DNA from 3 places in the Krasilnikovia cinnamomea genome. Region 2 is predicted to be linked to each of the others. Evidence: predicted binding sites of a transcription regulator. Region 2 holds the regulator's gene; each other region holds the start of a gene.

Region 1 (3,978 bases), 640 kb from region 2:
CGGGGCCTCTTGGGTCCTCAGTGCGGCGTGTTGCCAGGGCTGGCTGGTCCTCAGTGCGGCGCGGTGGCTCGGCGGTGCGGCGCGGGATCACCGGGCCGCGCACAGCAGGGCCGTGGGCGCGTCGGCGATCCGGGTCAGCACCAGCGACGCCGCGTTCGGGCCGGACAGTCGCAGGTCCTGGCGCAGCCGTTCCGGTTCAAGCGCCGAGCCGCGCTTGCGGATCTCCAGCCGCCCGACGCCCCGCTCCCGCAGCAGCGTCCGCAGCCGCTTCAACGAGAACGGCAGCACGTCGGTCACCGCCAGCCGCCGCCCGAGCGGCGTGTCGACCGGGTCGTCGGTGTAGATGTACGCGATCCGGGGGTCGGCGAGGCGCCCGCCGATCCCGGCCGCGAACTCCGCGACCAGGTGGGCGCGGACCACCGCCGGGTCCGGGTCGTACAGGTACGGACCGACCGGGCCCACCGCGGCGGCCGCGCTCCCGGAGCCGGTCAGCGTGACCGGCTCCGCGCCCCGCAGCACGGTGGCCCGGCGCGGCACCGCCGCCAGCGGCCCGCACCAGAACGCGGCCTCGACCAGGTCGCCGTCGACGCTGACCCACTCGCCCTCGGCCCCCGGCGGCAGCAGGGCGTGGTCGATGCCCGGCGCCAGCTTCAGGACGGTACGCGGCACCCGGGCGGGCAGGCCGGCGACGAAGTCCCACGGGGGCGACCACGAGTCGGGGTTCATGGCCCGGCCACGGCCGGTGCGCCGCGCGGGATCGGCGAAGACCGCGTCCGCGCCCGCGAGGTCCACGGTCGTCGCGGAAGCGCAGGCGACCGTGACCAGCCCGTCCAGCCCGGCGGCGGCCGCGTTGGCCGCGGCGAGCGCGGCGGTCAGCGGGTCGGCGTCGACCGCGTACACGTGGATGCCCGCACGGGCCGCGGCCAGCGTGTCCGCGCCCAGCCCGCAGCCCAGATCGGTCAGGGTGGTGACCCCGGCGGCGCGCAGCCGGGCCGCCCGCCGGTCGGCGACCACCGCGCGGGTGGCCTGCTCCAGGCCGGCCCGGGTGAAGAACATCGTGGCGGCTGCCGCGCCGAACTTGGCGGCGGCGCGGCGCCGCAGCTCCGCCTGGGTGAGCGCGGCGGCGGCCAGCGGCGGGGGCACCCCGCGGGCGCGCAGCCGCGCGGCGGCGGCGAGGGGGTCGGCGCCGGACACCTCGGCGGCGGCCGCCAGGGCGGCCGCCCCCTCGGGGGTACGCAGTGCTGCCAGCAGTTCCAGGTCCACGGGAGTCATTCTCGCGGGTGGGGCGTGTTGGCACTCTCCTTGACGGAGTGCCAGTACCGGCATAATCTCCGATTAGCACTCTCACCACGAGGGTGCCAGCCGCGCGGACCCGCCGGGGCCGCGCGACTAGCGCCAGGCGGACCGGCACCCGCGACGACGGCCCCGCCCGGTGGCATGAGGCATCCGGCCGGCCAGTTGGTCGGCGACGACACCAAGTACCCCAGGAGGGTATGCCCGTGACTACCGCGACGAAGGTTGCGATCAAGCCGCTCGAGGACCGCATCGTGGTCCAGGCGAACGAGGCTGAGACGACCACGGCGTCGGGCATCGTGATCCCCGACACCGCCAAGGAGAAGCCGCAGGAGGGCACCGTCCTCGCTGTCGGCCCCGGCCGCATCGACGACAAGGGCAACCGGATCCCGGTTGACGTCAAGGTCGGCGAGACGGTCCTGTACTCGAAGTACGGCGGCACCGAGGTCAAGTACGCCGGCGAGGAGTACCTGGTGCTCTCCGCCCGCGACGTCCTCGCGGTCATCGAGAAGTGACCTACTGACAGTGCTGACCGCCTCGGTCCGGTGTACCGGACCGGGGCGGTGGTGCGTGAAGGGACCTATACATGGCGAAGATCCTCAGTTTCTCTGACGACGCCCGGCACCTGCTGGAGCACGGCGTCAACACGCTCGCCGACACGGTCAAGGTCACCCTGGGCCCGCGGGGCCGCAACGTCGTCCTCGACAAGAAGTTCGGCGCGCCCACGATCACCAACGACGGCGTCACCATCGCCAAGGAGATCGAGCTCAGCGACCCGTACCAGAACCTCGGGGCCCAGCTGGTCAAGGAGGTGGCGACCAAGACCAACGACGTCGCCGGCGACGGGACCACCACGGCCACCGTGCTCGCTCAGGCACTCGTCCGCGAGGGTCTGCGCAACGTGACCGCGGGCGCCAACCCGATCGCGCTCAAGCGGGGCATGGACGCGGCCGCCGAGGCGGTCTCCAAGGCCCTGCTCGACAAGGCCGTGGCGGTCGCCGACCACAAGGCGATCGCGAACGTGGCCACCATCTCGGCACAGGACGCCACGATCGGCGAGCTCATCGCCCAGGCGATGGACCGCGTCGGCCGCGACGGCGTCATCACGGTCGAGGAAGGCTCGGCGCTGAGCACCGAGCTGGAGGTCACCGAGGGCCTGCAGTTCGACAAGGGCTTCATCTCGCCGAACTTCGTGACCGACCCCGAGTCGCAGGAAGCCGTGCTGGAGGACGCGTACCTCCTCATCAGCACGCAGAAGATCGCCAGCATCGAGGAGCTGCTGCCGCTGCTGGAGAAGGTCGTCCAGTCCGGCAAGCCGCTGCTCATCATCGCCGAGGACGTCGAGGGACAGGCACTGTCCACCCTGGTCGTCAACGCGCTGCGCAAGACCGTCAAGGTCGTGGCCGTCAAGGCTCCCGGCTTCGGCGACCGGCGCAAGGCGATGCTGCAGGACCTGGCGATCGCGACCGGTGGCGAGCTCGTCGCCCCCGAGCTGGGCTACAAGCTGGACCAGGTCACGCTGGAGATGCTGGGCACCGCCCGGCGCGTCGTGGTCGACAAGGAGAACACCACGATCGTCGACGGCGGCGGCCAGAAGTCCGAGGTGGAGGACCGCGTCGCGCAGATCCGCAAGGAGATCGAGGCGTCGGACTCCGACTGGGACAAGGAGAAGCTGTCCGAGCGGCTGGCCAAGCTCTCCGGCGGCGTGGCGGTCATCAAGGTCGGCGCCGCGACCGAGGTCGAGATGAAGGAGCGCAAGCACCGCATCGAGGACGCCATCGCGGCGACCAAGGCGGCGGTCGAGGAGGGCACCGTCCCCGGTGGCGGCGCTTCGCTCGCCCAGATCACCTCGGTGCTCGACGGCAGCCTCGGCCTGTCCGGCGAGGAGGCCAGCGGTGTGGCGATCGTCCGCAAGGCGCTCGTCGAGCCGCTGCGCTGGATCGCGCAGAACGCGGGCCACGACGGCTACGTGGTGGTCGGCAAGGTCAGCGACCTCGACTGGGGTCACGGCCTCGACGCGGCCGCCGACACGTACGTGGACCTGGCCGCGACCGGCATCATCGACCCGGTGAAGGTGACCCGCAACGCGGTCTCCAACGCCGTCTCGATCGCCGGGCTGCTGCTCACCACGGAGAGCCTCGTGGTGGAGAAGCCGAAGGACCCGGAGCCCGCCGCGGCGGGCGGCCATGGCCACGGCCACGGCCACCAGCACGGCCCGGGCTTCTGACCCGGATTCAGTTCCACGGAGAGGCGCGCCGGCACCCGGCGCGCCTTTTCCATACCCACCCGCCCCATTGCGCGGCCTCGGCTTGTTGCGCGATGCCGTTTTGTGCCGCCTTGGCTCGTTCCGTCCGCTGCCGGACCTCGATGAGTTCTGGTTAGCGCCGCACCCGAACTCCTCAAGATCTGCGGCCGGCCGGCTGTGCCGGGGGTGGGCCGTGACGGGGGCAGGATAGGGGAGTGAAGCTCTCCGTCCGGGCCGGGCTGGCCGGTGTCGCGGCGGCCGCGGTCGCCCTCGGTGCCGCCGAGGTCGTTGCGGTGGCGACCGGTCCGCTGTCCGCGCCGCTGCTGGCTGTCGGTGGAGTCGTCGTCGACACCGTGCCGGGCCCGGTCAAGAACGCCGCCGTCGCGGTCTTCGGCGTCCACGACAAGACCGCCCTGATCACCGGTACCGCGCTGCTGCTC
Region 2 (3,978 bases):
GTCGGTCACCCCGCGCTCGCTGCAGCGGCTGCGCAAGGCCGGGTACACCCGGATCTCGCTGGGCATGCAGTCGGCCGCACCCGGGGTTCTCCAGGTGCTGGAGCGACGGCACACCGCGGGGCGGGCCCCGCAGGCCGCGACCGAGGCCCGCGAGTCCGGGTTCGACCACGTCAACCTGGACCTGATCTACGGGACGCCGGGGGAGAGCGCCGAGGACTTCGCCGCGTCCCTGGCCGCCGCGACCGGGGCCGGGGTCGACCACGTCAGCGCGTACGCCCTGATCGTGGAGGACGGCACCCGGATGGCCGCGCGGATGCGCCGGGGCGAGCTGCCGTACCCGGATGACGATGTGGCCGCGGACCGTTACCTGGCCGCGGACGCCGCACTCGGCGCGGCCGGGCTGTCCTGGTACGAGGTGAGCAACTGGGCGGCCACGCCCGCCGCCCGGTGCCGGCACAACCTGCTGTACTGGACCGGCGGTGACTGGTGGGGCCTGGGGCCCGGCGCGCACAGCCACGTCGGCGGGGTGCGCTGGTGGAACGTCAAGCATCCGGCGGCGTACGCGGCGCGGCTGGCCGACGGCGTCTCGCCGGGGCAGGCCCGAGAACTGCTCACCGAGACCGACCGGCACACCGAGGACGTCATGCTGCGGGTGCGCCTGGCCGACGGGCTGCCGCTGGCCGCGCTGGACGCACCGGGGCTGGCCGGTGCGCGGCGGGCGCACGACGACGGGCTGCTGGACCCGGCGGCGTACGCGGCCGGGCGGGTGGTGCTGACCCTGCGCGGGCGGCTGCTGGCCGACGCGGTCGTGCGCGACCTGCTGCCGTAGCGCCGCGGCGTTGGCGCCGGGGGTGAACCCGGCGCCACGACCAGGGGCTGTTACTTGATCATCGAGACGGTCATCGGGTACGAGTACGGCTCGTTGTTGTTGGCCTTGACCCCGGCGATGATGCCGAAGATCGTGCCCACGATGATCGCGCCGATCACCGGGATGATGCCGATGACGATGCACATCAGGGCGTAGCCGACCACCGCAATGATCGTCCACAGGAGCTGGAAGTTCAGCGCGGCCACCGCGTGCTGGCGCACGATCGGGGACTGGTTGCCCCGGGCCAGCAACGCGACCAGCGGGCCGATCCAGCCCGCCGCGCCGCCGCCGAAGAACGCGCCCGCCGCGCCGCCGAAGTGGGCGACCAGGATCCAGGTCTTGTCCTCGTTGGCGCCGCCCGGGTTGTAGCCGTACTGCGGCGGGGTGCCCCCGGTCGGGTAGCCACCGCCGGGCGGGGGCCCGTAGCCACCGCCGGGCGGCGGGGCGTACCCGCCCGCGCCGGAGCTGGGCGGCGGGTAGCCCCCGGCCCCCGAGCTGGGCGGCGGGCTGCCGTACGGGGGCGGCTGGGGCGCACCGGGCGGAGGCGGCGGAGCCGACCCGGGCGTCGGCTCGTTGCCCGTGTGTGGGTTGAACGGCGCGGTGGGGTCCGTTGGGTTCCCCTCACCGGGCGGGCGCGGCGGTTCAGTCATGCCAGAGAGGGTAGGGCCGCAGCTCAACACGGTCGAGGTCAACATGCGGACGGCGTCGAAGAATAGACAGTCGGCTAAGGGACCCCGGCCGGGTGGCGCGCGATCATCGCGCCATCGGCCGCGGCGACGTAGACTGGCACTCGCTCAAGCCGAGTGCCAGTCAGGTGCTGACCGACCAGACCGGGGGGAGGGGTCCGATGAGTCTCGATGACCGCAAGCTCGAGGTGCTGCGCGCCATCGTCGAGGACTACGTCGCCACCCAGGAACCGGTGGGCAGCAAGGCCCTGGTGGAGCGGCATCAGCTCGGCGTCTCCCCGGCGACCGTGCGCAACGACATGGCCGTGCTGGAGGAGGAGGGCTACATCCGCCAGCCGCACACCAGCGCGGGGCGGGTGCCGACCGACCTCGGCTACCGGCTGTTCGTCGACCGGCTCTCCCGGGTCAAGCCGCTGAGTCCGGCCGAGCGCCGGGCGATCGAGCGGTTCCTGGCCGGCGCGGTCGACCTCGACGACGTGGTGCACCGTACGGTGCGGCTGCTGGCCCAGCTCACCCGGCACGTCGCCGTGGTGCAGTACCCGAGCCTGTCCCGCTCCGCCGTGCGCCACCTGGAGCTCGTGCCGATCTCCACCACCCGGCTGCTGCTCGTCATGATCACCGACACGGGCCGGGTCGAGCAGCGCCTGGTGGAGCTGCCCGCGCCGGTGGGCCCCGACGACGTCACGGAGCTGCGCCGCCGGTGCAACGAGAAGCTGGCCGGGCAGAAGCTCGCGGACACCCCGCCGCTGGTCCAGGGCCTGGTCGACGAGACCGCCCCGGAGCGCCGTACGACGGTGGCGTGCCTGGCCACGGTGCTGCTGGAGACCCTGGTGGAGCGCGGCGAGGAACGCGTCGCCCTGGCCGGTACGGCCAACCTGGCCCGGGCCAGCGTGCTGGACTTCCAGGGCACCCTGCGCCCCGTCCTGGAGGCGCTGGAGGAGGAGGTCATCCTCCTCAAGCTGATCGGCGAGGTGGAGCCCAGCACCACCCGGGTCCGCATCGGCGACGAGAACAAGATCGACAATCTGCGGTCGACGTCGGTGGTAAGCACGGGCTACGGCCCGGGTGCCACCATCGTCGGTGGGCTCGGCGTGCTGGGCCCCACCCGCATGGACTACCCCGGCACGATCGCTACCGTGCGTGCCGTGGCACGCTACATGGGCGACCTGCTGGCACAGAACTGACGGATCCGCGACGACGAGTGCCCGCACGGGCGTGGCAGACATGAGGACTCGAACCCCAGTGGCCAAGGACTACTACGGAATTCTCGGGATCAACCGGGACGCCACCGACGACGAGATCAAGCGCGCGTACCGCAAGCTCGCTCGCCAGTACCACCCGGACGTCAACCCCGACCCGGAGGCGCACGAGAAGTTCAAGGACATCAACGCGGCGTACGAGGTTCTCTCCGACGACCAGAAGCGGCAGATCGTCGACCTCGGCGGCGACCCCCTCGCTCCCGGGGGCGGCGGTGGACCGGCCGGGCCCGGCGGCGCCGGACCGTTCGTCGGCTTCCAGGACATCATGGACGCCTTCTTCGGCACCGCGGCCGGCGGCGGCGCGCGCGGCCCGCGCCCGCGTACCCGCCCGGGCGCCGACGCGATCCTGCGCCTCGAACTCGACCTGGTCGAGACCGCGTTCGGCGTCGAGGCGCCGATCACGGTCGACACCGCCGTGCTGTGCACCCAGTGCACCGGCGCGGGCACCGCACCCGGCACCCACCTGGCCACCTGCGAGACCTGCGGCGGGCGCGGCGAGGTGCAGTCCGTGCAGCGCACCTTCCTGGGCCAGGTCGTCTCCTCGCGCCCCTGCCAGGTCTGCCAGGGCCACGGCACGGTCATCCCGCACCCGTGCCCGACCTGCGCGGGCGACGGCCGCATCCGTACCCGTCGCTCCCTGACCGTCAAGATCCCGGCCGGGGTCGAGGACGGCATGCGCATCCGCCTGGCCCAGCAGGGCGAGGTCGGCCCGGGCGGCGGCACGGCCGGCGACCTGTATGTCGAGATCCACGAGCGCCCGCACGACGTCTACTCCCGCAAGGGCGACGACCTGCACTGCCGGGTCACGCTGCCGATGACCGCGGCCGCGCTCGGCACCCGGCTGACCATCAAGACCCTCGACAGCGAGGAGGCGATCGAGGTCAAGTCGGGCACCCAGCCCGCCTCCACGCTGCGCATCCGCGGCAAGGGGGTGCCGCACCTGCGCGGCCAGGGACGCGGCGACCTCTTCGTCCACCTCGACGTCAAGACGCCGACCAAGCTCACGGCCGACCAGGAGCGGCTGCTGCGGGAGTTCGCCAAGACCCGCGGCGAGGACGTCGCCGAGCTGAGCAAGCAAGGGGGCTTCTTCTCCCGGATGCGCGACGCCTTCAACGGACATTGAGTTTCTTTTCGGTCCCAGGTCCGTCGTGCTTTCGGGCCGTCG
Region 3 (3,978 bases), 2.3 Mb from region 2:
CCGGGCCCCGTCGCGGGTCAGGTGCCGGTGCAGCGGCATCCCCCGCCCGGTGCCGAACACCCCGGCGAACGCGTCGTACGCGGCCACCCCGGCCCCGTAGTACGCCCGGTGCCAGGCCCGGGCGGGCGGGTTGGCCGCCATCAGCGGCACCAGGATCGGCACGGGCCGCACCAGGTGCGGGGCGAGACGGCTGGTGAGCAGGCCGCGCTCGGTGAGCGCCTCGTGGACGAGGTGCAGTTCGAGCTGTTCCAGGTAGCGCAGGCCGCCGTGGATCAGCTTGCTGGACCGGCTGGAGGTGCCGGCGGCCAGGTCACGGGCCTCGACCAGGGCGACGCTCAGGCCGCGCGAGGCGGCGTCCAGGGCGGCGCCGGCGCCGGTGACACCGCCGCCGATGACCAGGACGTCGAACTGCTCGTCGCGGAGCCGGCGCAGGTCAGCGATGCGGCGGATCGGCGACAGCCGACCGGCCGAGTACCGGGAGACGGAGGGATCACGCACCCGTATGAGGTTAGCGCCCCCGGGTGTCACACCGGCGAGGGAAACGTGGCGCTCAGGGGTGAGAACGGTGGGTGAAGACGCGGAAAGGCGGGCCGCCGGAGCGGCCCGCCTTCGCGCTTGGTGCGAGTGGGATGGACTCAGAAGTCCATGTCCCCGCCGCCCGGAGCACCGGCCGGGGCCGGGGTCTTCTCGGGCTTGTCCGCCACGACCGCCTCGGTCGTGAGGAACAGGGCGGCGATCGACGCGGCGTTCTGCAGCGCCGAACGGGTGACCTTGGCCGGGTCGATGATGCCCGCGGCCAGCAGGTCCACGTACTCGCCGTTGGCGGCGTTGAGGCCGTGACCGGCCTCCAGGTTGCGCACCTTCTCCACCACGACGCCGCCCTCGAGGCCGGCGTTCACGGCGATCTGACGCAGCGGGGCGTCGAGCGCGACCTTGACGATGTTCGCGCCGGTGGCCTCGTCGCCGGCCAGGTCCAGCTTGTCGAACGCGGTCTTGCCGGCCTGCACGAGCGCCACGCCACCGCCGGGCACGATGCCCTCCTCGACGGCCGCCTTCGCGTTGCGCACGGCGTCCTCGATGCGGTGCTTGCGCTCCTTCAGCTCGACCTCGGTGGCCGCGCCGACCTTGATGACCGCAACACCGCCGGCCAGCTTGGCCAGGCGCTCCTGCAGCTTCTCGCGGTCGTAGTCGGAGTCCGACTTCTCGATCTCGGCGCGGATCTGGTTGACCCGGCCCTGGATCTGCTCGGCGTTGCCGGCACCGTCGACGATGGTGGTCTCGTCCTTGGTGATGACGACCTTGCGGGCCTGGCCCACGAGGCTCAGGTCGGCGGCGTCGAGCTTGAGGCCGACCTCCTCGCTGATGACCGTGCCGCCGGTGAGGATCGCGATGTCCTCCAGCATGGCCTTGCGGCGGTCGCCGAAGCCCGGGGCCTTGACGGCGACGGACTTGAAGGTGCCGCGCACCTTGTTGACGACCAGGGTGGCCAGGGCCTCGCCCTCGACGTCCTCGGCGATGATGACCAGCGGCTTGCCGGACTGCATGACCTTCTCGAGGACGGGCAGCAGGTCCTTGACCGCGGAGATCTTGCTGTTGGCGATGAGGATGTACGGGTCGTCGAAGACGGCCTCCATCCGCTCGGCGTCGGTCATGAAGTACGCCGAGATGTAGCCCTTGTCGAAGCGCATACCCTCGGTGAGCTCCAGCTCCAGGCCGAAGGTGTTGCTCTCCTCGACGGTGATGACGCCTTCCTTGCCGACCTTGTCCATGGCCTCGGCGATGATCTCGCCGACCGTGGAGTCACCGGCGGAGATGGAGGCGGTGGAGGCGATCTGCTCCTTGGTCTCCACGTCCTTGGCGATCTGCGACAGCGCCTCGGAGACGCTCGCGACGGCGGCCTCGATGCCCCGCTTCAGGGCCATCGGGTTCGCGCCTGCCGCGACGTTGCGCAGGCCCTCACGGACCAGCGCCTGGGCGAGGACGGTCGCCGTCGTCGTGCCGTCGCCGGCCACGTCGTCGGTCTTCTTGGCGACCTCCTTGACCAGCTCGGCGCCGATCTTCTCGTAGGAGTCCTCGAGCTCGATCTCCTTGGCGATCGACACACCATCGTTGGTGATGGTGGGCGCGCCCCACTTCTTCTCGAGCACGACGTTGCGGCCCTTGGGGCCGAGCGTCACCTTGACGGCGTCGGCGAGCTGGTTCATGCCCCGCTCGAGGCCGCGACGAGCTTCCTCGTCGAATGCGATGATCTTGGCCATACGGCGTTGTCCTCCTGGACACTCGCGGTGCCGGGCCTGTTCGGCCCCGCTTTCCGCACGTTGAGGATCTCTTCGGACGTCGCCACCTGGCGATGCGACGTCCGCAGGACGGGCCGGATAGCCCGCGACGACCGGCCTCGTGCCCCGGCGCCGATGGCGACGCCGTGACCGTGACCCCACCGTCCCGACCTGTTGGCACTCGCGTGGCGCGAGTGCCAATGACTTGTTTAGCACTCTGAGGTGGCGAGTGCAAGGACGACCGGCCACCCCGCACACCCCTCCGACGAGGCGTTGATCACGCACGGTGAGCAGGCTACGGAGGTGGGCGCCCGACCGGCAGGCCAGCGAATCATCTCGCCGTTCGGCCGCCCGCGCCGACTGAACGGCGGAATCCCGAGCGGAGTCACGCGGCGTCATCAGCGCCGAGCCCGGCGCGGTCGGAATCCGGCATCCGGCTTGCCTAGCTGACGCGCGACCGGTAGGCAGACAGCATGACCGGCACACTCGCCCGGCCCCGTACGCACACCGTCCACCGGGTCACCGCCGCCGACGCCGCCCGGACCCGGGCGCTGCGGCTGGAGATGCTGGCCGACAGCCCGCTGGCGTTCCTGGAGACGGTGGCGCAGGCCGCCGCCCGCCCGCACGCCGACTACCGGCGCCGGATCGCCGACGCGGCCAGCGGCGACCATCTCGCCCAGTTCGTGGCGGATCCCGGCCGGGGCCCGCTGATCGGCCACGCGGGCGGGACGATGCTGCCGGACGAGCCGGGCGCGACCGTGGTGTTCGCCGTCTACATCACCCCCGCGCATCGCGGCACGGGCGTGCTGGACGAGCTGGTCGAGGCGGTCGCCGAGTGGTCGCGCGCCGCCGGGCGCCCGGAGCTCATGCTGGAGGTCGTGGTCGGCAACGACCGGGCGGTCCGGGCGTACGAGCGGCTCGGCTTTGCCGACACGGGCATCCGGGTGCCGCACCCGGTCATCCCGGCCCTGACCGAGCTGCAGATGCGCCGCCGCGCCTGATGCCCCGCCCGTGGCACGCCGCCCGTACGGTGTTGCGCGAGCTTGCGCTGCGCCCGTGGGCGGCCCGGCTGTTCACACCGCCTGCTGCCACTGGATCTCCACGTCCACCGGCCGGAAGCCCATCAGCCGATTGATGGCGAGCATGCGCTCGTTCGCCGACGCGTTGATGGTGTCGATCGCGGTCAGCCCGGGGCGCGCGGCCCGGATGTGCCGTACGTTCTCCAGCTTCACGATCAGGCCGAGCCGGTGCCCGCGATGCCCGGGGTGGACGATGGTGATCTGCTGCCAGGCATGCTCGGGAGCCGCCTCGGTCCCGGTCAGCGTGCTCCAGGCGACCAGCCGCCCGGTCGCGGCGTGCACGGCGCCGGTGTGGAAGGCGGTCATGCCCCGGGCGCGCCGGGCCTCCTCGTTGCCGCGCACCCGGGCCCCGTCGACCTGCTCGACCTCCATGACCAGGTCGCCGACCGGCGCGTCCGCCAGCAGCCGGCCGTCCAGGTAGGCCAGGTCGTCGAGGAACTCGTCCGGCGGCACCCCGATCCACTGGACGAGCCGGTATCCGTCCGCGTGCCGCCACGCCTCGGCGCGCAACGCGTCCAGCCGGTCGTGGTCGGCGCCCCCGACGTCGAAGCGGCTGCGGGTCTCGCGGAGCGCGGGCGCGGCCCCCACGGCATCCGCGAACGCGGCGCCGTCCGGGCGGGCAC

Evidence for each region. The regulator HrcA, encoded in region 2, represses chaperone genes, less so after heat shock. The targets are predictions, from matches to a motif close to GGTTNGCACNCTCNNNNNGAGNGTGCNAACC.
Region 1: the regulator HrcA is predicted to act here: its motif matches at 1,334-1,364, upstream of groES (co-chaperone GroES).
Region 3: the regulator HrcA is predicted to act here: its motif matches at 2,449-2,479, upstream of groL (chaperonin GroEL).

What each region holds. Positions count from the first base shown of each region.
Region 1 covers NZ_SHKY01000001.1:4,202,648-4,206,625, forward strand. Annotated here, with positions in the region: gene EV385_RS19105 (class I SAM-dependent methyltransferase) at 88-1,263, opposite strand; gene groES (co-chaperone GroES) at 1,494-1,808, shown strand; gene groL (chaperonin GroEL) at 1,880-3,520, shown strand; gene EV385_RS19120 (molybdopterin-dependent oxidoreductase) at 3,754-3,978, shown strand, end outside.
Region 2 covers NZ_SHKY01000001.1:4,846,082-4,850,059, forward strand. Annotated here, with positions in the region: gene hemW (radical SAM family heme chaperone HemW) at 1-829, shown strand, start outside; gene EV385_RS22170 (DUF4870 domain-containing protein) at 880-1,518, opposite strand; gene hrcA (heat-inducible transcriptional repressor HrcA) at 1,716-2,738, shown strand; gene dnaJ (molecular chaperone DnaJ) at 2,797-3,936, shown strand.
Region 3 covers NZ_SHKY01000001.1:2,529,746-2,533,723, forward strand. Annotated here, with positions in the region: gene EV385_RS11355 (glycerol-3-phosphate dehydrogenase/oxidase) at 1-498, opposite strand, end outside; gene groL (chaperonin GroEL) at 636-2,258, opposite strand; gene EV385_RS11365 (GNAT family N-acetyltransferase) at 2,750-3,277, shown strand; gene EV385_RS11370 (GNAT family N-acetyltransferase) at 3,350-3,978, opposite strand, start outside.